Regions from separate parts of the Streptomyces sp. NPDC023481 genome, predicted to be linked through region 3. Evidence: riboswitches for the same ligand, from Rfam matches in the RefSeq annotation. Region 3 holds a riboswitch; each other region holds the start of a gene.
What was found. A riboswitch is a leader RNA that binds a small molecule or an ion and turns the genes downstream of it on or off. The one in region 3 is predicted to bind cobalamin.
Positions count from the first base shown of each region.

Region 1: another riboswitch for cobalamin. It lies ahead of ACZ3ZD_RS26065 (cobalamin biosynthesis protein); the one in region 3 lies ahead of ACZ3ZD_RS31395 (CoA-acylating methylmalonate-semialdehyde dehydrogenase).
Region 2: another riboswitch for cobalamin. It lies ahead of metE (5-methyltetrahydropteroyltriglutamate--homocysteine S-methyltransferase); the one in region 3 lies ahead of ACZ3ZD_RS31395 (CoA-acylating methylmalonate-semialdehyde dehydrogenase).
Region 4: another riboswitch for cobalamin. It lies ahead of nicT (Nickel transporter NicT); the one in region 3 lies ahead of ACZ3ZD_RS31395 (CoA-acylating methylmalonate-semialdehyde dehydrogenase).

Region 1 covers NZ_JBVHJE010000014.1:194,674-200,464, forward strand. The annotation lists gene cobN (cobaltochelatase subunit CobN) at 1-842, opposite strand, end outside; gene ACZ3ZD_RS26060 (cobyric acid synthase) at 839-2,347, opposite strand; gene ACZ3ZD_RS26065 (cobalamin biosynthesis protein) at 2,344-3,288, opposite strand; cobalamin riboswitch at 3,393-3,555, opposite strand; gene ACZ3ZD_RS26070 (hypothetical protein) at 3,695-3,922, opposite strand; gene ACZ3ZD_RS26075 (inorganic phosphate transporter) at 3,956-5,209, opposite strand; gene ACZ3ZD_RS26080 (lysozyme) at 5,353-5,791, opposite strand, start outside.
Region 2 covers NZ_JBVHJE010000004.1:1,799-7,589, reverse strand. The annotation lists gene aceA (isocitrate lyase) at 1-1,172, shown strand, start outside; gene aceB (malate synthase A) at 1,288-2,880, shown strand; gene ACZ3ZD_RS10295 (3-hydroxybutyryl-CoA dehydrogenase) at 2,877-3,746, shown strand; cobalamin riboswitch at 3,939-4,157, shown strand; gene metE (5-methyltetrahydropteroyltriglutamate--homocysteine S-methyltransferase) at 4,325-5,791, shown strand, end outside.
Region 3 covers NZ_JBVHJE010000019.1:180,402-186,192, reverse strand. The annotation lists gene ACZ3ZD_RS31395 (CoA-acylating methylmalonate-semialdehyde dehydrogenase) at 1-1,400, opposite strand, end outside; cobalamin riboswitch at 1,628-1,801, opposite strand; gene ACZ3ZD_RS31390 (ECF transporter S component) at 1,863-2,687, opposite strand; gene ACZ3ZD_RS31385 (ABC transporter ATP-binding protein) at 2,684-4,330, opposite strand; gene ACZ3ZD_RS31380 (energy-coupling factor transporter transmembrane component T) at 4,327-5,463, opposite strand; gene ACZ3ZD_RS31375 (hypothetical protein) at 5,484-5,791, opposite strand, start outside.
Region 4 covers NZ_JBVHJE010000004.1:17,352-23,142, reverse strand. The annotation lists gene ACZ3ZD_RS10405 (hypothetical protein) at 1-432, opposite strand, end outside; gene ACZ3ZD_RS10400 (hypothetical protein) at 757-966, shown strand; partial or broken gene ACZ3ZD_RS10395 (PepSY domain-containing protein) at 1,179-1,715, shown strand; gene ACZ3ZD_RS10390 (ArsR/SmtB family transcription factor) at 1,997-2,404, opposite strand; cobalamin riboswitch at 2,485-2,674, shown strand; gene nicT (Nickel transporter NicT) at 2,702-3,811, shown strand; gene ACZ3ZD_RS10380 (superoxide dismutase) at 3,948-4,595, opposite strand; gene ACZ3ZD_RS10375 (Fur family transcriptional regulator) at 4,692-5,213, shown strand; gene nicT (Nickel transporter NicT) at 5,645-5,791, opposite strand, start outside.

The DNA.
Region 1 (5,791 bases), on a different contig from region 3:
TCGAACTCCGGGATCGCGACCTGCATCGCCGCGTCCATGGGGGACAGGGCCGCGTCGGACTCCTGCCACGCGGCCCGCGAGGAGGTGAGGCACAGCCCCTGCAGCACCGGGACGTCCAGGTCGGCGAGCGCGCCGATGTCCCAGGCCTCCTCGTCACCGCCCGCCGAGGCCTGGGAGGCGTGCGTGCCGCCGGCCGCGAGCACGGTGGCCACCAGCGCGTCGGCCCGGCCCAGCAGCTCGTACAGCGCGGGGTCCGCGCCGCGCAGCGAACCGCAGTACACCGGGAGGGCGTTGGCGCCCTGCGCCTCGATCGCCTCGCACAGGGTGTCCACGAAAGCGGTGTTCCCGCTCAGTTCGTGCGCCCGGTAGAACAGCACGCTTACGGTCGGGCGGCCGTCCCGGACCTCGTACGAGCCGTGCACGCCGAACTCCGGCATCCCGCGCGGCTCCTCGAAGCCCTCGCCGGTCAGCAGCACGGTGTCGGACAGGAACCGGGACAGCTCCAGCAGGTTCGCGGGGCCGCCCTCGACCAGGTACTTCAGCGCCTCCGCGACCACACCGGCCGGCACCGACGACTCGGCCATCAACTCGGCGTCCGGCACGGCCTCGCCGCCCAGCAGCACGGTCGGGATCCCGGCCGCCTTCAGTGCGGCCAGCCCGTCCTCCCAGGCCCGCTTGCCGCCCAGCAGCCGTACGACGGCGAGGTCCGCGCCCTCGATCAGGCCCGGCAGCTCCCCGGCGACATCGACCCGGGTGGGGTTGCCGATGCGGTAACCGGCGCCGGCGGCCCGGGCCGCCAGCAGGTCCGTGTCGGCGGTCGACAACAACAACACTGTGCTCATGCGGGCGCTCCCGGTGGAATGAAAGGCAGTCCTTGCGGCGCGCCCGACTCGATGAGCCGCCAGAGCGCGTCCGTGTCCGCGTGCTGTTCGATCAGGTCGCCGAGCCGGTCGAGCTGCTCCTCGCGCAGCGCGGCGAAGGAGGTACCGGGCGCGGGCACGAAGCGGCGGCCCGCGGCGGCGGCCACCTCGCGCAGGAAGGCCCGCCGGAAGCCGTCCGACTCCAGCGAGCCGTGCCAGTGGGTGCCCCAGGTCTGGCCGACCCGGCAGCCGTCCAGGAAGGGTTCGCCGCCCTCGACGGTGGCCACGCCGTGGTGGATCTCGTAGCCGTCGACCCGCTCGCCGAGGGCCTCGCCGCTCGGCCGGGTGAGGGTCTTCTCGCGGGCGAAGCGCACCCGGACGGGCAGCACGCCCAGGCCGGGGACGGCCCCGGCGCGGGACTCGACGTCGTCCTCGATGTGCTCGCCGAGGATCTGGAAGCCACCGCAGACGCCGAGGACCGGGCGCCCTTCGGCGGCCCGCCGGACCAGGGCGTCGGCCAGCCCCCGCTCCCGCAGCCACGCCAGCGCCCGTACGGTCCCGCGCGTGCCCGGGACCACCACGAGGTCGGCGTCCGCCAGCTCCTCCGGCCGGTCCACGAACCGCACCACGACACCCGGTTCGGCCGCCAGCGCGTCCACGTCGGTGAAGTTGGACATCAGCGGGATCGCGCACACGGCGACCCGCAGCACGTCCTCGCCGACCGGGGGAGTGACCGTGGACTCCCGTACGGTGCCCCGCAGGGACACCCGCAGCCCGTCCTCCTCGTCGATGCCGAGCCCGTGCCGGAACGGCAGCACGCCGTACGTCCGCCGCCCGGTGAGGTCCCGGAGCATGTCCAGGCCGGGCTCCAGCAGGCCGACATCGCCGCGGAACTTGTTCACCAGGAAGCCGGCGACCAGCTCCTGGTCCTCGGGGGAGAGCAGGGCGACCGTGCCGAAGAAGGAGGCGAAGACGCCCCCGCGGTCGATGTCGCCGACGACGAGCACGGGCAGCCGCGCGCCCCGCGCGATCCCCATGTTGACGATGTCGGTCCGCCGCAGATTGATCTCGGCCGGGCTGCCCGCCCCCTCACAGATCACCGCGTCATACGTGCCCCGCAACTCGGCCAGGCAGTCCAGCACCGTGCCCAGCAGCCGCTGTTGGCGCCCGCCGTGGTACCCGCGCGCGCTCAGCTCGCCCACCGGTCTGCCCAGCAGCACCACCTGGCTGCTCTGTTCGCCGCCGGGCTTGAGCAGCACCGGGTTCATCAGCGCGGTCGGCTCGACCCGGCAGGCCTGGGCCTGCATCGCCTGCGCCCGGCCGATCTCGGCACCCTCGCGCGTCACGAACGAGTTGAGGGACATGTTCTGCGCCTTGAACGGCGCGACCTTCACGCCCTGGCGGACCAGCCAGCGGCAGATGCCGGCCGTCACGACGCTCTTGCCGGCGTCGGAGGTGGTGCCGGCGACGAGGAGACCACCGTTCACTTGCCGCGTCCCTTCAGGATTCGGCGCGCGAGAAGCGTGCTGCCGAGGGCGAGCAGGCCGACCCGGCGGGAGAGCCGTACGGCCCGGTCGATGTCGGTGACCCGGACCGGCCGTCCGGTGGCGCCGTTGAGCACCGGGCGGTGCTCGACCCGGCCGCCGTAGGAGAGCGTCCCGCCCAGGCGGACGCCGAGGGCACCCGCGAAGGAGGCCTCCACGGGCCCGGCGTTGGGACTGGGGTGCCGGCGCGCGTCCGCCCGCCAGGCGCGCAGGGCGCCACGCGGATCCGGTCCGGACGCGGCGGCGAGTACGGCGGTCAGCCGGGCCCCCGGCCAGCCGGCCACGTCGTCCAGGCGGGCGGAGGCCCAGCCGAACCGCCGGAAACGCGGCGACCTGTGCCCCACCATCGCGTCCAGGGTGTTGACCGCGCGGAAGCCGAGCAGCCCCGGGACCCCGGCCACCGCGCCCCACACCAGGGCGCCCACCACCGCGTCGGAGGTGTTCTCGGCGACCGACTCGACCACGGCCCGGGCGATCCCGTCGGCGTCCAGCGACTGCGGGTCCCGGCCGCACAGATGGGGCAGCCGCGCCCGAGCCGCCTCGACGTCCCCGGACTCCAGGGCACGCCCGATCACGCGGGCCTCCCGGACCAGCGAGGTGCCCCCCACGACGGCCCAGGTGGCGGCGGCGGTCAGCGCGACGGAGGCGGCAGGGGAGGGGCGTACGGCACGCGCGGCCAGCGCGCCGAGTGCGACGGAGCCGCCGGCGCACAGGGCGGTGTGCAGGGCGCCCCAGCCACGGTGGTCGTGCCACAACGCGCCTTCCACGGCGCCCGCCGCCCGGCCGAACGCGGCGACGGGATGCCCGCGGCGCGGATCGCCGAGAAGCAGGTCCCCGAGGACGCCGGCGGCGGCGCCGTACGCGTACGTGCGATCGGCACCCATCGGTTCAGCCGGCCGTGGGGACGGGAACGGGCCTGGTAGGGGTCGTCGTTCGGCAGCCGGGCATGGCGATATGTGTCCTCACTCAGGGTGTCCGCGCCCTGGTAATACGACGTGAATCGACGGTGAGAGTTCCTGGCTCCCGGGGTTCGTCTCCCCGGTGACAGTGGCGGGACCGCGCCGGATTCGCACCGGCTTCCTCTCCTGCCGCCGTAGTTGGCCCAGGCAGTCCACCACGCGCCCCAAACGACCGTCAACCTGCCTTTGACCTGGGACGCCGGACTGTGCTGAGGCCCACACCGCCGACACGCCCAGGCCCTGCCGGGCCCCGCTGGAGGGGGCGCCCGGCAGGGCCTGGGGGACGGTCCGGGACCGTCGGGGTGTGGCGGCGATGAGGTGGACGAGGCCGTCAGGACTTGGCGACGATCAGGTGGATGCCGTACGCCACCGCCGCCGCGCAGGCCGCGAAGCACACGTACGCACCGGTCACCGCCAGCCCGGCGGAGCCGCCCTGGGCCGCGGCCTTCTCGCGCCGGGCCAGGCCGTTGATGCCGAGGGTGAACAGGGCCACCAGGCCCACGGTGAACGCGAGGCTGACGCCGAAGACGGAGCCGAGGGCCGCCCAGTCGATCTTCATGGGGATGCTTCCTTCAGTAACCGTGACGCGGGGTCAGACCGTGGCGGCCGGCGGGCCGGCCGGGGCCGGTTCGGCGGGGGCGGTGGTCTGCTGCGGGAACGTGAGGCCCAGGTCGGGGGCGACCGTGCCGGTGGGCGGCGGGATCACGGCGGCGATGGCGGTGGTGACCACACCGGCCGGCTCGTCGGGCTCCTCGACCACGTTGGTGTGGTCGACGACCTCGCGGCGGGAGATCTTCCAGATCGCGGCGCTCGCGGCGACGAGGAAGACGGCGACGGCGGCGGTGCCCCAGTCACCGAGGCCGGTGACGGACTCGGCACCGGCGCCGACCAGCGCGGCGGCCGGCAGGGTCAGCGCCCAGGCGACGAACATGCGCGTCGCGGTGGACCAGCGGACCACACCGCCCTTGCGGCCCAGACCCGCGCCCATCACCGAGCCGGAGACGACGTGCGTGGTGGAGAGGGAGAAGCCGAGGTGCGAGGAGGCCAGGATGGCGGTCGCGGCGCTGGTCTGCGCGGCGAAGCCCTGGCGCGGCTCCAGGTCGGTCAGGCCCTTGCCCATGGTGCGGATGATGCGCCAGCCGCCGATGTAGGTGCCGAGCGCGATGGCCAGGCCGGCGGAGAGGATCACCCAGGTGGGAGGGTTGGAGCCGGGGGCGAGCGAGCCGCCGGCCACGAGGGCGAGGGTGATGATGCCCATCGTCTTCTGGGCGTCGTTGGTGCCGTGGGCCAGGGAGACCAGGCCGGCGGAGGCGATCTGGCCGGCGCGGTAGCCCTTGCGGGTGGCCTCGCCGTCCGCGGTGCCGCCGATGCCGTAGGAGAACCGGGTGGCCAGCAGCGAGGCCAGGCCCGCCACGATCGGCGCGGCGACGGCCGGCAGCAGCACCTTGGTGACCAGTACGTCACCGTGGACGGCGCCGAAGCCGGCGGAGGCGACGGTGGCGCCGACCAGGCCGCCCATCAGGGCGTGCGAGGAGCTGGAGGGCAGGCCCACCAGCCAGGTCAGCAGGTTCCAGAGGATCGCGCCGACCAGGGCGGCGAAGATGACCTCGGGACGGATGCCGGTCTCGTCGACGAGACCCTTGGAGATCGTGTTCGCGACCTCCACGGAGAGGAAGGCGCCCACCAGATTGAGGGCGGCCGACATGGTGACCGCGATCTTCGGCTTCAGGGCGCCTGTGGAGATGGTGGTGGCCATCGCGTTCGCGGTGTCGTGGAAACCGTTCGTGAAATCGAACGCGAGAGCGGTGACGACCACTATCGCGAGGATCAGCGAGAAGCTTTCCATTTACCCAGGCAATCGTTCGAGGTCATTGGCGGGTCGAACGTAGGCAACCTGGGTGAACGGAAGATGAACTGGGACGGGCGTGGGGGTGTCAGTAACGCGCGCGAGAGATTCCGCTTGGCCCCCTCGCCCCAGACGCCCCTTGGCTACCGGTTCCGCGCCAGGATCCGCAGCCGGCTCAGGGAGCCGTTGAAGAGATTCTGGTCACCCGGCAGCCTGCCCGCGCCGGCGTACTGCCAGAACGTCCAGTAGTGCCAGCCGCCCGGCAGCGCCCCCGGCCGCGAGGTGCCGTGCCGGGCGATCCAGAGGGGGTTGGAGGCGGAGAAGGCGCGGCTGTTGCCGGTGCACAGCTTCCACCACTGGGTCGTGGTGTAGATGACCGGGCGGCGGCCCGTCTCCCGCTTGACCTCGTCGCTGAAGGACCGGATCCAGCGCACCATCCTGGCCTTGCCCAGCCCGTAGCACTTGTGCCGCGTGCTGTACGGGTTGTACTCGATGTCCAGCGCGGGCGGCAGCGTCCAGCCGTCCGCCCGCCAGCCGCCGCCGTACCGCACGAAGTACGCGGCCTGCCGGGTGCCGGAGGAC
Region 2 (5,791 bases), on a different contig from region 3:
CCGGCAGCGTCCGCGAGGAGCACACCCTGGCCCGGCGCGGTGCCGAGCGGCTGTGGCGCCAGCTGCACGAGCGGGACTACGTCCACGCGCTCGGCGCCCTGACCGGTGGCCAGGCCGTCCAGCAGGTCAAGGCCGGTCTGCAGGCCATCTACCTGTCCGGCTGGCAGGTCGCCGCCGACGCCAACCTGGCCGGCCACACCTACCCCGACCAGAGCCTCTATCCCGCCAACTCCGTTCCCCAGGTGGTCCGCCGGATCAACAACGCGCTCCTGCGCGCCGACCAGATCGCCACCGCGGAGGACGCCGGGGACACGACGGACTGGCTGGCCCCGATCGTCGCCGACGCCGAGGCCGGTTTCGGTGGTCCGCTGAACGCCTTCGAGCTGACCAAGGCGATGATCGCGGCGGGCGCGGCGGGTATCCACTACGAGGACCAGCTGGCCTCGGAGAAGAAGTGCGGCCACCTCGGCGGCAAGGTCCTGGTGCCGACCTCGCAGCACATCCGCACCCTGAACGCGGCCCGCCTCGCCGCGGACATCGCCGACGTGCCCACGGTCGTCATCGCCCGCACCGACGCCCTCGCCGCGAACCTGCTCACCACCGACGTCGACGAGCGCGACGCCGAGTTCGTCACCGGCGAGCGCACCGCCGAGGGCTTCTACCGGGTCCGCAACGGCATGGCACCCGTGATCGCCCGCGGCCTGGCGTACGCCCCCTACGCCGACCTGATCTGGGTCGAGACGGGCACGCCGGACCTGGCGCAGGCCCGCGAGTTCGCCGAGGCGATCCACGCGCGGTACCCGGACCAGATGCTGGCCTACAACTGCTCGCCCTCCTTCAACTGGAAGGCCGCCCTGGACGACGACCAGATCGCCAAGTTCCAGCGAGAGCTGGGCGCGATGGGCTACCGCTTCCAGTTCATCACGCTGGCCGGCTTCCACTCCCTGAACCACGGCATGTTCGACCTCGCCCGCGGCTACGCCGAGCACGGCATGACCGCCTACGTGGACCTCCAGGAGCGGGAGTTCGCCGCACAGGCCCACGGCTTCACCGCCGTCAAGCACCAGCGCGAGGTCGGCACCGGCTACTTCGACCTGGTGTCCACCGCCGTCAACCCCGCCTCCTCGACCACCGCGCTGGCCGGTTCCACGGAGGAGGAGCAGTTCCACTAGGCCGTCCCTTCGCGACCTGACCTGTCTGCCCGAGAGGAGCGGGGGTCGCACGACCGTCCTCGTCCGACCCCCGCTCCCCGAACCCGCCCACTCCGCCCCGCTCGCAGGAGAAGCGATGTCCACCAGTGCCCTGACCCGCCACGTCCGCGTTCTCGCGCCCGCGGGCGAGCGTCACGACGAGATCCTCACACCCGCCGCCCTGGACTTCCTGGGCCACCTGGCCGCCGCCTTCGGTACCCGCCGGAACGACCTGATGAGGGAACGCCGCCGGCAGGTCCTGCGCCTGGCCTCGGGCTCCCCGCTCGACTTCCCGATGGTCACCTCCGCCATCCGTGCCGACCCGTCCTGGCGGGCCGCACCACCCGCGCCCGGGCTGAGCGACCGGCGCGTCGAGATCACGGGCCCCCCGGACCGCCGGATGACGGTCAACGCCCTCAACTCCGGGGCCGCGGTCTGGATGGCCGACTTCGAGGACGCCACCGCGCCCACCTGGAACAACGTCATCAGCGGGCAGCTGAACCTGCTGGACGCCATCGAGCGCCGCATCGACTTCACCACCCCCGAGGGCAAGGAGTACCGGCTCGGCGAACAGCTCGCCACCATCGTCGTACGGCCGCGCGGCTGGCATCTCGACGAGGAGCACCTGGAGTACGACGGCCGCCCCGTGCCCGCCGCGCTCGTCGACTTCGGCCTGTACTTCTTCCACTGCGCCCAGCGGCAGATCGACGCCGGGCAGGGCCCGTACTTCTACCTGCCCAAACTGGAGAACCGCTACGAGGCCCGGCTCTGGAACGACATCTTCGTCACCGCCCAGGAACTGCTCGGCATCCCGCGCGGCACCGTCCGCGCCACCGTTCTCATCGAGACGATCACCGCAGCGTTCGAGATGGAGGAGATCCTCTACGAGCTGCGGGAGCACAGCGCCGGCCTCAACGCGGGGCGCTGGGACTACCTGTTCAGCGTGATCAAGACCTTCGGCCACCGCACCGACTTCCTCCTGCCCGACCGCGCCAAGGTCACGATGACCGCCCCCTTCATGCGCGCCTACACCGAACTCCTCGTCAGCACCTGCCACAAGCGCGGCGCCCACGCCATCGGCGGCATGGCAGCACAGGTGCCGGACAAGGACCCGGCCGCCCATGAGGCCGCACTCGCCAAGGTGCGGCTGGACAAGGAGCGCGAGGCGGAGGACGGCTTCGACGGCTCCTGGGTCGCCCACCCCGGCCTCGTCCCCGTCTGCCGCGAGGTCTTCGACGACGTCCTCGGCGAACGCCCCCACCAGCTCGACCGGACACGCGACGACGTGGAGGTGACGGCGGTCGACCTGCTGTCGGTGCGCCGCATCAGCGGCCCCCCGACCATGGAGGGCGTTCGCACCAATGTCGCCGTCGCCCTGCGCTACTTCGCCGCCTGGCTGCGCGGCCAGGGCGCCGTCGCCCTGTACGGGCTCATGGAGGACGCGGCGACCGCCGAGATCGCCCGCGTGCAGATCTGGCAGTGGCTGCGCCATCGGGTGGTCGACCGGGAGACGGTCCTCGGGCTGCTCGACGACGAGGCCGCCGCGCTCGGCGCCGCATACCCCTGGGCAGATGTCCAAGCGGCCCGCGCGCTGTTCGAACGAACCGCTCTGGCAGCCGAGGTGCCGCTCTTCTTCACCCCTGACGCCTACACCCGGCACCTCGTGCGCCGGACGGAGGCCAGGGCGTGAGCGGGGACATCGGGCGCATCGGCGTCGTGGGTGGCGGTCAGATGGGCGCCGGTATCGCCGAGGTCTGCGCACGAGCGGGGCTGGACACCGTGGTGTGCGAGGTCGACGCCGTCGCGGCCCGAGCCGCGCGGGACCGGGTGGCGGCCTCCCTCGACCGCGCCGTCCGGCGCGGCAAGCTGGAGGAGTCCGCCGCGCGGAACGCCCTCACCCGCCTCGTCTTCACCGGCGACCTCGAAGACCTGGCCGACCGGCAGCTCGTCGTGGAGGCCGTGGTGGAGAACCCGGACGCCAAGACCGAGGTGTTCGCCGCCCTCGACAAGATCATCGAGGACCCCGCCGCCGTCCTCGCCACCAACACCTCCTCCCTCCCGGTCATGCGACTCGGCATGGCCACGAGCCGCGCTGACCGGGTCGTAGGACTGCACTTCTTCAATCCCGTCCCCGTGCTGCCACTGGTGGAGGTCGTGACCTCGCTGCACACCTCGGCCGACACGACCGCCACGGTCGAGGATTTCGCGGCCCGCGTGCTCGGCAAGACCGTCATCCGTTCCCAGGACCGGGCCGGCTTCGTCGTCAACGCGCTGCTCATCCCCTACCTGCTGTCGGCGATCCGCATGGCGGAGTCAGGCTTCGCCACGGCCGCCGACATCGACACCGGCATGGAGCTGGGCTGCGCCCACCCGATGGGCCCGCTGAAGCTCGCGGACCTGATCGGACTGGACACCGTCGCCTCGATCGCCGAATCGCTCTACGACGAGTTCCGCGAGCCGCTCCACGCGCCTCCACCGCTGCTCCAGCGGATGGTGGAGGCCGGACTCCTCGGCCGGAAGACCGGCAGAGGGTTCCACACCTACGAACCGGTCTGAGGGCCCGGTACGGCGCGGGCCGAGGGACCCGCGCCGCCGCAGGGGATGAGGGTCCCCGGGCGGCGTGACAGGGGAAGGGCGGGAAGCGCGTGTGCGGCGGGCTTCCCGCCCTGTGCCCTGCCCGGCGCGCATCGGTCCGCCTCACCGTCCGGATGGTGGACGTCCTGCTCCCTTGTCCGACGGTGGCCCCGTAGGGTGGCGGGTGCAGCTGGTTCGCCCCGTCCGCCAGGCGGGATGCGTCGTAAGAGGGAACCCGGTGGGAATCCGGGACTGCCCCGCAGCGGTGAGCGGGAACGACCGCCGTCATACGCACTGGGCCCGGGAGGGCCTGGGAAGCGACGGCCAGTAGGAGTCCTCCTCGGTGAGGACGTGCCCGCGAGTCCGAAGACCTGCCAACTGCCCGCGCCCGGACCACTCGTGCGCGGACATCCCGGTGACCTCGAGGGCGGGTCGGCGACATACCGGACGGAGGACCGCGCCGTGCCGCGCGAGTTCGTACCCGTCCGGGTCCGTCACCCCTTCGCGCTCTCGTCCCGTCACCAGGGATCTCAGGGATTCATCTCGCGAAGGAGATCTCCGTGACCACCAAGCCCGCAGCCGCGGCAGCACGGTCCACCGTGCACGGCTACCCCCGCCAGGGACAGAGCCGGGAACTGAAGAAGGCGATCGAGGGCTACTGGAAGGGGCGCGTCACCGCCGACGCCCTCCGTGCCACCGCCTCGGAACTGCGCCGTACGAACTGGCGGCAGCTCGCCGAGGCCGGCATCGACGAGGTGCCCACCGGCGACTTCTCGTACTACGACCACGTCCTGGACACCACCGTCATGGTTGGCGCCGTCCCCGCACGCCACCGGGAGGCGGTCGCCGCCGACCCGCTCGACGGCTACTTCGCCATGGCCCGCGGCACCCAGGAGGTCGCACCGCTGGAGATGACCAAGTGGTTCGACACCAACTACCACTACCTCGTCCCCGAACTCGGCCCCGACACCGTGTTCGCCGCCGACACCACCAAGCAGGTCACCGAGCTGAAGGAAGCCCTGGCACTGGGCCTCACCGCCCGGCCCGTGCTGGTCGGCCCGGTCACCTACCTCCTCCTGGCCAAGCCCGCACCCGGCGTACCGGACGACTTCGAGCCGCTCACCCTGCTGGACCGGCTGCTGCCGGTGTACGCCGAAGTCCTCGCCGACCTGCGCGCCACGGGCGCCGAGTGGGTCCAGCTGGACGAACCCGCCCTCGTCCAGGACCGCACCCCGGCCGAACTCGACGCCGGCGGCCGCGCCTACCGCGACCTCGGCGCCCTCACCGACCGGCCCAAGCTGCTGGTCGCGTCCTACTTCGACCGGCTCGGCGAAGCCCTGCCGGTACTGGCCAAGGCACCGGTCGAGGGCCTGGCCCTGGACTTCACCGAGGCCGCCGCCGCCAACCTCGACGACCTCGCCGCCGCAGGCGGTCTGCCCGGCAAGCGGCTGGTGGCCGGCGTCGTCAACGGCCGCAACATCTGGGTCAACGACCTGGCCAAGTCCCTGTCCACCCTGGGCACCCTGCTCGGACTGGCCGACCGGGTCGACGTCTCCGCGTCCTGCTCCCTGCTGCACGTCCCGCTCGACGCCACCACGGAACGGGACATCGAGCCCCAGATCCTGCGCTGGCTCGCCTTCGCCCGGCAGAAGACGCGCGAGGTCGTCACCCTCGCCAAGGGCCTCGCCCAGGGCACCGGCACGATCACCGCCGAACTGGCCGCCAACCGCGCCGGCCTCGCCTCGCGAGCAGGCTCGCCCATCACCAACGGCCCCGCCGTACGCTCCCGCGCCGCCGCCGTCACCAACGCCGACGCCCGCCGCTCCCAGCCCTACGCCGAACGCACCGCGGCCCAGCGCGCCCACCTCCGCCTTCCCCTCCTGCCGACCACGACCATCGGCTCCTTCCCGCAGACCGGCGAACTGCGCACCGCACGGGCCGACCTGCGCGCCGGGCGCATCGACACCGCCGGCTACGAGGAGCGGATCAAGGCGGAGATCCAGGAGGTGATCGCCTTCCAGGAGAAG
Region 3 (5,791 bases):
AATCCGGACCGCTTCCAGCCGCCGAAGGTGTGGTAGGCGACCGGCACCGGGATGGGCACGTTGACGCCGACCATGCCGGTGTTCACACGCCGGGTGAAGTCCCGGGCCGTGTCCCCGTCGCGGGTGAAGAGGGCGACGCCGTTTCCGTAGGCGTGCTCGCTGGGCAGGCGCAGGGCCTCCTCGTAGTCGGCGGCGCGCACGACCGACAGCACGGGCCCGAAGATCTCCTCCTGGTAGATGCGCATCGCCGGGGTGACCCGGTCGAACAGCGACGCCCCCGCGAAGAAGCCCTTCTCGTGACCGGGAAGCACGAAGCCCCGGCCGTCCACGACGAGTTCGGCGCCCTCTGCGACACCGAGGTCGATGTACTCGCGGACTCTGTCGACGGCGTCCCTGCCGACCAGCGGGCCGAAGTCGGCCTGGGGGTCGTCGCTGCGGCCGATGCGCAGCGCGCCGATGCGCTCCTTCAGCCGGGCCACCAGCGCGTCGGCGGTGTCCTCGCCCACGGGGACGGCCACGGAGACGGCCATGCAGCGCTCGCCCGCAGAGCCGTACCCGGCGCCGATCAGGGCGTCCACCGCCTGGTCGAGATCGGCGTCCGGCATCACGATCATGTGGTTCTTGGCGCCGCCGAAGCACTGGGCACGCTTGCCGTGGGCCGCGGCGGTCGCGTAGACGTGCGCGGCGACGGGTGTGGAACCGACGAAGCCGAGGGCGGCGACGCGGGGATCTTCCAGGAGGGTGTCGACCGCTTCCCTGGCGCCGTTGACGACGTTGAGGACGCCGGCCGGCAGGCCCGCCTCCAGGAACAGTTCCGCCAGCCTGAGGGGGACGGAGGGGTCGCGCTCCGAAGGCTTGAGGATGAAGGCGTTGCCGCAGGCCAGGGCGGGCGCGGCCTTCCAGAGGGGAATCATCGCCGGGAAGTTGAACGGTGTGATGCCGGCGGCGACTCCGAGCGGGGCGCGCAGGGAGTGCACGTCGATGCCGGTGCCGGCGTTGTCGGTGAACTCGCCCTTGAGCAGATGCGGGATGCCCGCGGCGAACTCCACGACCTCCAGACCGCGCTGGATGTCACCGTGGGCATCGGCGATGGTCTTCCCGTGCTCGGACGACAACAGCCGGGCGAGCGCGTCCTTCTCCTGTTCGACGAGGTGCAGGAAGCGCAGCAGGACGCGGGCGCGGCGCTGCGGGTTCCACCCGCCCCACTCCCGCTGTGCCTCGGCGGCGACGCTGATCGCCGCCTCGGTCTCGGCCCGGTCGGCCAGCGGCACGCGTGCCTGGACCTCGCCGGTGTTGGGGTCGTACACGTCGCCGTGGTTCCCCGAGGTTCCCGGGGTGTGCCTGCCATCGATGAAGTGGGTCAACTCACGTACGTTGGCGGAGTCGTTCGGACGGATCATGGGTGCCTGCTCTCGTCAGGTGCGGGTGATCCGGGATGGCGCGCCGAACCGGCACACAGGGACGCGGTGGCGTGCACGTGTGTGCGGGGGCAGCGCGAGAACGCGTATGGCGGGCGAACCGTCAGGCGGTGACGACGGGAATGCGGCGTGAGTGACGCCGGCGGCCGAGTCCGCCGGGATCGTGAATACGCAGCGGTGCCATGCGTGTCAGCTCCATCCTCGTGGACAACACGGAACATCCCGCGGCCGGTATCCTGACTCCCGGATCAGCGCGCGCCGTCCGCCTTCCCGACATCCAGCTCGTCAGTGGCGTCCTGCTCGACGGCGTACTCCCCGGTCACAGTGGCGGGACCGTGCCGGAATCACACCGGCTTCCCTGCACCGCGGGCCTACCCCTCGAATATATAGTTGGACGTCCTAGTAAATCCACCCCCGTAGCCCGGGTTCCGGTGGTGTTCGAGGTCAGCGGGGCTCGGATGCGGCCGTCCGGGGGGCCGCGAAGCGCACCGGCGCCCGGAAGCGGGCCTTGCGGGCGGCGCGCCGGAAGGTGGTCAGGACGGCGGGTCCGGCCAGCAGCAGGCACACGAAGTTGGTGACCGCCCGGCCGGTGTCCCAGCCCAGCGAGGTGGCCAGGTCGAACGCGACGTAACGGTGCCACTGCTCGGTGAAGGGCAGGCCCGGGAGGTAGGCGATGGAGCTGTTGGGGTCCAGGGAGAACGGCCAGAAGGAGAGGTTGAGCAGGAAGCCGAAGAGGTAGCCGGACAGCGAGCCGTACATGGCCAGCATCAGCACCTCGCGCCGGCCGCTCGCCCTGGGCAGGAACCCGGCGAGCATCCCCACGAAGGCGCAGCCGAACATCTGGTACGGCATCCACGGCCCCACTCCCCCGGTGATCAGGGCGGAGGCGAACAGCGACGTGCAGCCGAGGACGAAACCGAAGCCGGGGCCGTAGACCCGCCCCGCCAGGACCAGGACGAAGAAGACGGTCTCGATGCCCGCCGTTCCGGCGCCGAGCGGGCGCAGGGCGGCGTTCACGGCGGAGAGTACGCCCAGCATGGCGAGCGCCTTGGAGTCGATGCCGCCCTCGGCGATCTCCGAGAGGACCACGCACAGGACGAGCACCAGCAGGACGCCGAAGATCAGCGGGGGCGCGTAGTTCGAGCCGAACGTGCCCGGCGCGACCACGAACGGCCAGAAGAAGGCGACCAGTCCGAGGAGGGCGGCCAGTCCCATGACCACGCCGACGCGTGGGGTCAGCCGGATGGCGGCGCCGGTGCGTGGTTTCATGGGCGTGCTCCCTCGTCACAGTGGGTGGCGAGCTCGTGTGCCACTTGGTGCACCGTCAGGAACGGCAGCGGGGAGAGGATCTTCGCCGTCTGCGGGGCGAAGGTCGGCGAGGAGACGATGACGTCCGTGGTCGGGCCGTCGGCGACGACATCGCCCTCGGCCATCACCACGACGCGGTCTGCGGCACGGGCGACGAATTCGACGTCGTGCGTGGAGACGACGACCGTACGGCCTTCCGCCGCGAGGGCGTCCACGATGCCGATCAGTGCCGTCTTGGCCTGGTAGTCCAGACCCCGGGTCGGTTCGTCGAGCAGGACGACCCGGGGCGCGGCCGAGAGCTGGATGGCGAGGACCAGCGCGAGTTTCTGCCCCTCGGAGAGATCTCGGGGATGGATGGCGTCGTCGATGCCCGGCGCGAGCCGGTCGAGGAGGGCGCGCGCCTTCGACTCGGTACCCGACTCGGCGTCGGCCTGGTCGAGTTCCTGTTTGACGCTCTCCAGGTAGAGCAGGTCGGCCGGGGTCTGCGGAACCAGCCCGACGAGCCGACGGGCCTGGGCCGGCGGTACCGAGTGAGGGTCCGTACCGCCGGTGTCGCCGGTCACCCGCACGCTTCCCGCCCGGCGCGGTCCGGAGCCCTGCAGGGCCCACAGAAGGGAGGATTTTCCGGAGCCGTTGCGGCCCATCAGCGCGGTGACCTCACCCGCGTGCAGGTCGAGGTCGACTTCGCGAACGGCGGCGACACCCCGGTAGGCGACCGTGATGCCGCGCGCGCTCAGCAGCCGTGTCCGTTCGCCGTCCGTCAGCGGGGACCGCACGGGTACGGGCGCACGGTCGGCGAGCGTGGCCCGCAGTGGTGCGGCGGCGCGGCGGGCGTCACGGACGGACAGCGGCAGCGGTGACCACTTCGCGGTCCGGCCGAGTTCGACGATCGGTGGCGCGATCGTGGACGTCCGCAGGATCTCGGCGGGGGTGCCGATGCGGGCGCGGCCGTCGCCGGGCAGGTGGATGACGCGGTCCGCGTACTGGACGACGCGTTCGAGGCGGTGCTCGGCCATCAGGACGGTGACGCCGAGGTCGTGGACGAGCCGGGTGACGGCGGCGAGGACCTCCTCGGCCGCGGTGGGGTCGAGGGCGGACGTGGGTTCGTCCAGGACAAGGACGCGCGGGTGGGCGGTGAGGACCGAGCCGATGGCGACGCGCTGCTGCTGGCCGCCGGACAGTTCGTGCAGCGCCCGGTGGCGCAGGTCGGCGAGGCCGAGCAGGTCGAGGGTCTCCTCCACACGCTTGCGCATGGTCGTGGCTGGAACGGCCAACTGCTCCATCGCGTAGGCCAGTTCCTCCTCCACCGTGTCGGTGACGAAGCCGTCGGCCGGGTCCTGGCCGACGACGCCGACGACGTCGGCGAGTTCACGCGGGGGGTTCTCGGCGGTGTCACGGCCGTCGACGGTGACGCGGCCGTACAGGGTGCCGCCGGTGAAGTGCGGCACCAGCCCGTTGACGGCACCGAGGAGCGTGGACTTGCCGACGCCGGTGTGCCCGACGACGAGGCACAGCTCGCCTTCCTCCACCGTGAGATCGACGTCGCGCAGGGCGGGCTCGGCCGCGTCCTCGTACTGGACGGTGACCTGGTCGAAGGTGATCACGGTGTACCGGCTCTCTGGGCGGGGCTGGGCGGAGGGGCGAGGAAACCGGCCGTTCCGGCGAGGAGGACCGCCGCGGTCGGGACGAGGGGAAGCTCCGGCCAGGTCAGCGGGTAGTAGGTGGGGTTGAGCTGGGCCGGGTCGTAGCCGAGGTTGCTGAAGAGCAGGATCGCGGACAACACTCCGCTGCCGACGACGGCCCACTCGGGCAGGCTCCAGGGATCGGGCCGGTACACGGTGCGGGTGACGCGCCGGCCGCCGAGTCGCAGGCCCGCGACGCACAGGACGGCTCCGACGGCCATCGCCGGCAGCCCCAGGAGCGCCGGCGCCGAGGCGTCGAGCAGCCCGTACGCCCCCGCGCACAGCCCGCACATGCCCAGCAGCATCAGGGCACCCGTGACGCGGCGGGAGCGCCGGGTGGCGGTGCCCGCCCGGCCGTAGCCGCGCGCGTCCATGGCGGCCGCCAGCCGCAGGGAGCGTTCGAGCGCGTCTTCCAGGACGGGTACGACGATGCCGCGCAGCGCCTTCATCCCGTGTGTCCGTGCCGCGCGCAGCTTCTTGGCGCGGCCGACGCGTTGCACGCTCTGCACGAGCTGCGGCGCCACACTGATCGCGACGGTGACCGCCACTCCGAGTTCGTACAGAGCGCCGGGCAGCACCCGCAGGGCACGCTTGGGGTTGGCGAGGGTGTTGGCGGCACCGATGCAGCACATCATGCAGGCCAGCCGCAGCCCGTCGGTGGCCGAGGACAGCAGCGCCTCCAGCGACACCGGGCCGCCGATCCTGATACCCGCGTACCAGTCGGGAGTGGGTATGTGCGGCAGGGAGAACAGGAAGTGGTCGTGCGGGGTGACGCCGGTGGCGAACACGGCGCGGAAGACGACGCGGATCGCCACGACCGTCAGGGCGAGGTAGAGGTAGTACTTGAAGCCCCGCGCCCACGGTGCCTCGGTGCGCCGGGCCGTGACGACGTAGCCGAGGACGGCGAGCACCAGGACCAGCAGCAGCGGGTTGTCGGTACGGCTGACGGCGGTGGCCAGGGCGAGGGCCCACACCCACCAGGCGGCGGGATGCAGCGTGCGCGGGAGGCGACGGCCGCCGCCGTCGGACACCGTGACGGCCGGCGACACCTCCATGGTCGTTCGGGCCACCGCGGTCACTCGGTACGACGACGCCGGTGTGCCACGTAGCCGGCGGCGCCGCCGATCAGGACCACGAGCCCGGCGCCGGTGGCGACCGGTACGAGCGAGCCCGAGTCGCGCCTGGCATCGGCGGCAGGCTCGGCATTCACGACCCGGGTACCGCTACCGGTAGCCGGGCTCGACGCGGTGGGCGCCGGGCTGCTCGTGGTGGCAGTGGGCGACGGCGACGGGCTCGGCGACTTGCCGGGCCTCGGCTTCTCGGGTTCGGGTGAGCGCGGCTCGGAGGGTGTCGTCGTCTGCCGTACGGGAACCGGGCCGGTGT
Region 4 (5,791 bases), on a different contig from region 3:
GGCGGCGAGCCCCGGCACGAACGCGACCGTCCGCCGCAGCAGCGACCACAGTGCCGCCTCGCCGCGCCGCAGCCACCAGGTCAGCAGCAGGGCCGCCCCGACGTGGACGGCGGCGGCGTGCGGCGTCAACGCATGCGCAGAGGGCATCGGCATGCCGTGCATGACCATCGCAGCGTGGTGTGGCTGCACGGCGTGGAAGACAAGGTGCAGCCCGCCCTGGGAAGCCAGAGTCCCCATGCCGATGGCGGCCAGCGACCGCTCACGGCCGCCCCACAGACAGCCCACCGCGAACACCGGCACAAACCCGGCGGCCTGCACCCACACCGGCGGCGCCATGCCCGTTGCCAGGGCATGCCCTCCGGCAGCGAGCAGCACGCACAGCGCGGCAAACACCGCCGCGCGCACGCTCCGCACCACCAGGGACACACTCACGACACCTGATGCTGCCACGCGTCCAAAGGATCTCTCCCCCGGCCCAGGCATACGCATCACCGCCCACGGAGCTGTTGCGTGTTCGACCCGCCTCCTCCTTACGAGTCGGATGCGGGTGCCGTTCAGTTCCCGGCCACCTTGGCGAAATCGAAGCACCGGAAGCACTCCAAGGAGCAGCAGCGCACACCCGCCATCCCCGCGCCCCCTGGATACGTCGGGGTCGCGCGTCCGCCGCATCCGCGCCGGGTATCCCCCGGACAGTCCCCGCGGCACCGGCCCGGACACCGGAGCGCCGCACGCCCATGTCCACGGAGGTGGAGCAGCATGACCGACACCAGCGGGCTGGAGCCCGTGGCCACGTTCTGCGGCAACTGCAACTGCGGCTGTCCCCAGCTATTCGTCGACCCGACCGCCCCCGACGACCGCCGCATCGTCCTGACCGACGACTTCGGCCAGCGCGTCCAGATGAGCGCCGACCAGTTCTCCTCCCTGGTCGACGACGCCAGGAAAGGCAAGCTGGACGGGATCGCCTGATCCATCGCCCCAGGACAAGGCGAAGGCGGCCCGCATCGGCCGACTCCCTGTTCCAGTCGCAGCGCAACGCCGAGGAGTCCCACCGAGTCGGCCGGGCCGTGCATGCGGTCCGGCCGGCCTATGACGTCCACTACCTCGGCCGGCCCCGGCGTTCACAGGCCACTGGGTGCTCCACATCACACCAACGGCGCGGAACTCACCGTTCCGATCAACCGACCGATGAGGTGAGACCCGTACGCCCCGGGAGCAGCGCCCCCGTCCGTCGAACCGCCCACCACCGCCCCACCCCACACGGCCGGCGATTCAGGCGGGTCCGCCCAGGCAGCGGCCCCAGCCAGGACTCGATCGCCGTCGACCCGGCCACTGGCAAGGTCACCGACGTCCTGCGCTTCGCCGACTACCCGATGCCGGCCGAGCTCACCCGGTGGGGCATCGACGCCCACACCGGCACCCTGTTCGGCCTCGCCAACCAGATCGCGCTGGCCGTCCTCGCCCTGGCCCTGGTCCTGCTCACCCTCTGGGGCTACCGCATGTGGTGGCAGCGCGGCCGCGGCTCCGCCTTCGGCCGCCCGATCCCCCGCGGCGCCTGGCGGCAGGTACCGGTGTACGTGCTGGTGCCCGGCGCAGCGATGGTCGCCGTGGTCGGCTACTACGTCCCGCTGCTCGGGATCCCACTCGCCGCCTTCCTCGTCGTGGACCTCCTCCTCAGCCGAATCTCTCGCCGCCGCACCGGGCACGCACACGCCTGAACCGACCGGCCGGAGCGACGACCCCACGCCGCACGCCGCACGCCGCACGCCGCCGGGAGGAGTTCCATGAGGGGCAGGTGAACACCAACTCGTCCACAGCCGGACGTGGCGAAAGCTGCATCAGGAAATTCGCCGCCCCAGCCCGGAATCCGTCCTTCTGGTGCCGACTGCTGGACAGCGGAAAAGGCTTCGGCGAATGCGGTCCATCAACACTCCTCCCGGTTCAAGAGCCGCTGTTGGCCCTGTCCGAGACCGGCGGCAATGGCGCGCAGCTGCGATCCTTATCGTGGTCCTGCGCCACTTGCTCCTCGCGACATTGTGCTGTCGGCGCTTGCATCGTGTGACGTGCAGTGGCTCAGCAACGCGGCGAGGGAGCCGTCGACGAGGCGGTAGCGCACGACCCTACCGTCCTTCTCGCCCTCCACCGCGCCCGCGGCCCGCAGCAGACGCAGGGCCTGGGACACGGCGGTGTCCCGCATCCCGGTGACCACGGCGAGGTCAGAGACGGCGATGGGGCCCGCCTCGTGGAGGGCCAGCAGCAGGGACAGGCGTCCGGGATCGGAGAGCAGGGAGAAACGGTCGGCCCAGGCGCGTACCCGCCCGGGCTCGCCGACGGCTGCGATGGCGTCGCAGACCCGATGGCCGTCGATGGTCCGCTGCCCGGCACGTTCCGCGGGGACGAGATGCATGGGCCCATCATCGCAGTCACCGGCACCCTGCCTCCATACCTCATCAGTTGTGCAGCCTTGCAGCCGCGACCTCCTGCCTTCTAGGGTGGGCGGGCCGTGGTGTTCGGGAAGACCGGTGACAGTCCCTCAGGGACTCAGTCCGGAGCGGCCCTCGCCACTGTGATCGGGGAGTTCCCGCCCCAAGCGTTGCCACTGGCCTCACGGCCGGGAAGGCAGGGGCGGGCGCGATGACCCGTCAGCCAGGAGACCGGCCACGGCAGCACGAAACTGATCCACGAGGTGCTGGAGCGTGACCGTATGACCCTGTCCCCAGGCGTGCCCGAAACCACCGCCGCCCCTTCCTTCCGCTGGCGCCGCGAGGACACCGTCCGAACCGCCGGCCTCCTGGCTGTCATCGTCGCCCTGCACGTGGTCGCCTTCGGCATCCTCTTTTTGCTCGTCGTGCCGCACCACTACGAGGTCGGGACCAAGGCGTTCGGGGTGGGTCTGGGCATCACGGCCTACACCCTCGGTATGCGGCACGCCTTCGATGCTGACCACATCGCCGCGATCGACAACACCACCCGCAAGCTGATGGCCGACGGCCAGCGGCCGGTGTCGGTGGGCTTCTGGTTCGCGCTCGGCCACTCCAGTGTGGTGGTCGCCATGGCCGCGCTGGTCGCCGGCGGCGCGAAGCTCGCCGGCACCCTGATGAACGACGGCTCCCACACCCACCAGGTCCTCGGCACCGTCGGCACCACCGTCTCCGGAGGGTTCCTGTACCTGATCGCCGCCCTGAACCTGGTCGCTCTGGTCGGGATCGCGCGCGTCTTCAAGGCGATGCGAGCCGGACGTTACGACGAGGCGGAGCTGGAGGCCCACCTGGACTCGCGCGGCTTCATGAACCGCATTCTGGGCCGGCTCACCAAGTCCATCCGCCGTCCCGGCCAGATGTTCCCGCTCGGCTTCCTCTTCGGCATCGGCTTCGACACCACCACCGAGGTGCTGCTCCTCGCCCTGGCCGGTAACGGCGCCGCGGCCGGCCTTCCCTGGTACGCGGTCCTGTGCCTGCCGCTGCTCTTCGCGGCCGGTATGAGCCTGTTCGACACCCTGGACGGAACCTTCATGAACTTCGCCTACCAGTGGGCGTTCTCGAACCCGGTCCGCAAGGTGTTCTACAACCTCACCATCACCGGCCTGTCCATCGCAGTGGCCTTCTTCGTCGGCACGATCGAGCTGGTCGGGGTGCTGCACGACAAGCTGGGCCTCAGTGACGACGCCTCCGGCTGGATCGCGGGCCTGGACCTGGACAACGTCGGCTACGTCATCGTCGGCCTGTTCGTGGTGGTCTGGGCCGCGGCCATCGGCTACTGGCGGCTGGCCAAGGTCGAGGAGCGGTGGAACGCTCGTACCGCGGACGCAGGTTGACCTGACTCGGGCGGGCGCCGGCCACAGAAAGGCTCCCGCAAGGATCTGCCTTGCGGGAGCCTTTCGTTGTACCGCCTGCCGACGTGAAGGGTGAGAAGACGATCACGAGGCAGGACGCCTGAGGTGTGCTACGGCGTCACGGCTTGAGCAGCAGGCTGTCGCCGCGCTCCTTGGCGGCGGCGTAGCGCTTGGCCACGTCCTGCCAGTTGACGACCTGCCACATGGCCTCGATGAAGTCGACCTTCTGGTTCTTGTACTGCAGGTAGAAGGCGTGCTCCCAGGCGTCGAAGACCAGGACCGGGGTCGAGCCCTGGCCGACGTTGCCCTGGTGGTCATAGACCTGCTCGACGATGAGGCGGTCGCTCAGCGGCTCGTAGGCGAGCACACCCCAACCCGAACCCTGGGTGGTGGCCGCGGCCTTGGTCAGCTGGGCCTTGAAGCCGGCGAAGGAGCCGAAGGACTCGGTGATCGCGTCCGACAGGTCACCGACGCCGTCCTGGGCCAGGGGCTCGCCGCCGCCGTCCTTCGGGCCGGTCATGTTTTGCCAGTAGATCGAGTGCAGGATGTGGCCCGAGAGGTGGAAGGCCAGGTTCTTCTCCAGCCCGTTGATCGAGCCCCACGACTCCTTGTCCCGCGCCTCGGCCAGCTGCTCCAGCGTGTCGTTGGCGCCCTTCACGTACGCCGCGTGGTGCTTGTCGTGGTGCAGCTCGATGATCTCCGGGCTGATGACCGGGGCGAGCGCCGAGTAGTCGTACGGAAGTTCCGGGAGCGTGTAAAGCGCCATGTCCAACGTCCTCCGACGTTATTGCGAGTCGTATGCAGGTGCACGCTAGCAGTAAGAACGGTACCTTGCGATCAGGCGTTGGACCTAGGACCTCGCATGTCGCGCCGGCGCCATAAAGGCAGCCCGTGCACCCGACTCCTCGACCGCGGCGAGAAAGGCAGACACGTGACCGCGACTCCGCCGTCGGCCCACCATGGCTCGGCGACGCCCTCGGAACTCCCCACGCTGCTACGTCTCCACGGCCTGCGCTGCACCGCCAGTCGCCTGTGTACCCTCAGGCTGCTCTCTGCATCGGGAGCCCACCTCTCGTCCGCGGAGGTCTGCAGCGAACTACGTCGGCTGGCCGTGCCGTTCGACCAGGCGACGGTCTACCGAACCCTGGAGACCCTGACCGACGCCGGCCTGACACACGCGGTCCACGGACCGGGGCCCAAGCGTTATGGCGTCAGCTCCGAGCCACACCATCACACGGTGTGCGAAGCATGCGGCCAGGTGGGCGATCTGGCGGCCGATCACCTGAAGGACGCCGTGGAGCGGATCGCGGAACTGGCCGGTCTTCACGTAGGCGCGGCTGGTTCGCTGCTTTTGTACGGCCGATGTGCCCGCTGCAGCGGGTGAAGGCGCGGGCGCCCGAGTGGAGAATTTCCAGCTCGGGCTGAAGCTCGTGTCAGCCTTGGGCAGTGACGACCAGCTGCTCGTTCCTCGCTCAGGACATACACGGCAACCAGAGCGTGAACGGCCTTGCGATCGCAGGAAGAGTGGCTCCGCGGAGAACTTGCCTAAGGTTCGCGCCCGGTTGAGGAGATGGATCTCCCCCATTCAGTGGCCGAGGCGCACCGCTGGCGGTGGGCCTCGTCAGGGTGTCGTCGGCGAACGTGATGTGCGACTCGACCTGCATTCTGTCGATCCTCGCGCCCGGCCGGGGCCCCATCGGTCTCCGTCGCGAGCAGGGCGACCACGGCATGTCGGGCGACGCCGATGACGATCGTCCGGCTCCACCGAACGGAGAGCGACGCCGGTCGGTGCGAGCCGACGCCGCCAGAGGTCCCCTACTCGGCGGCCTGCTGCGCCGGCACCGCGCCGGCCATGCCCGCCTCCCACTTCTCCTCGATGCGGCCGAACTTCCACACCGCGAAGGCGAAGACCCAAGTGGCGAAGAACAGGCCGACGATGACGTAGCCGACGATGTTCAGGTC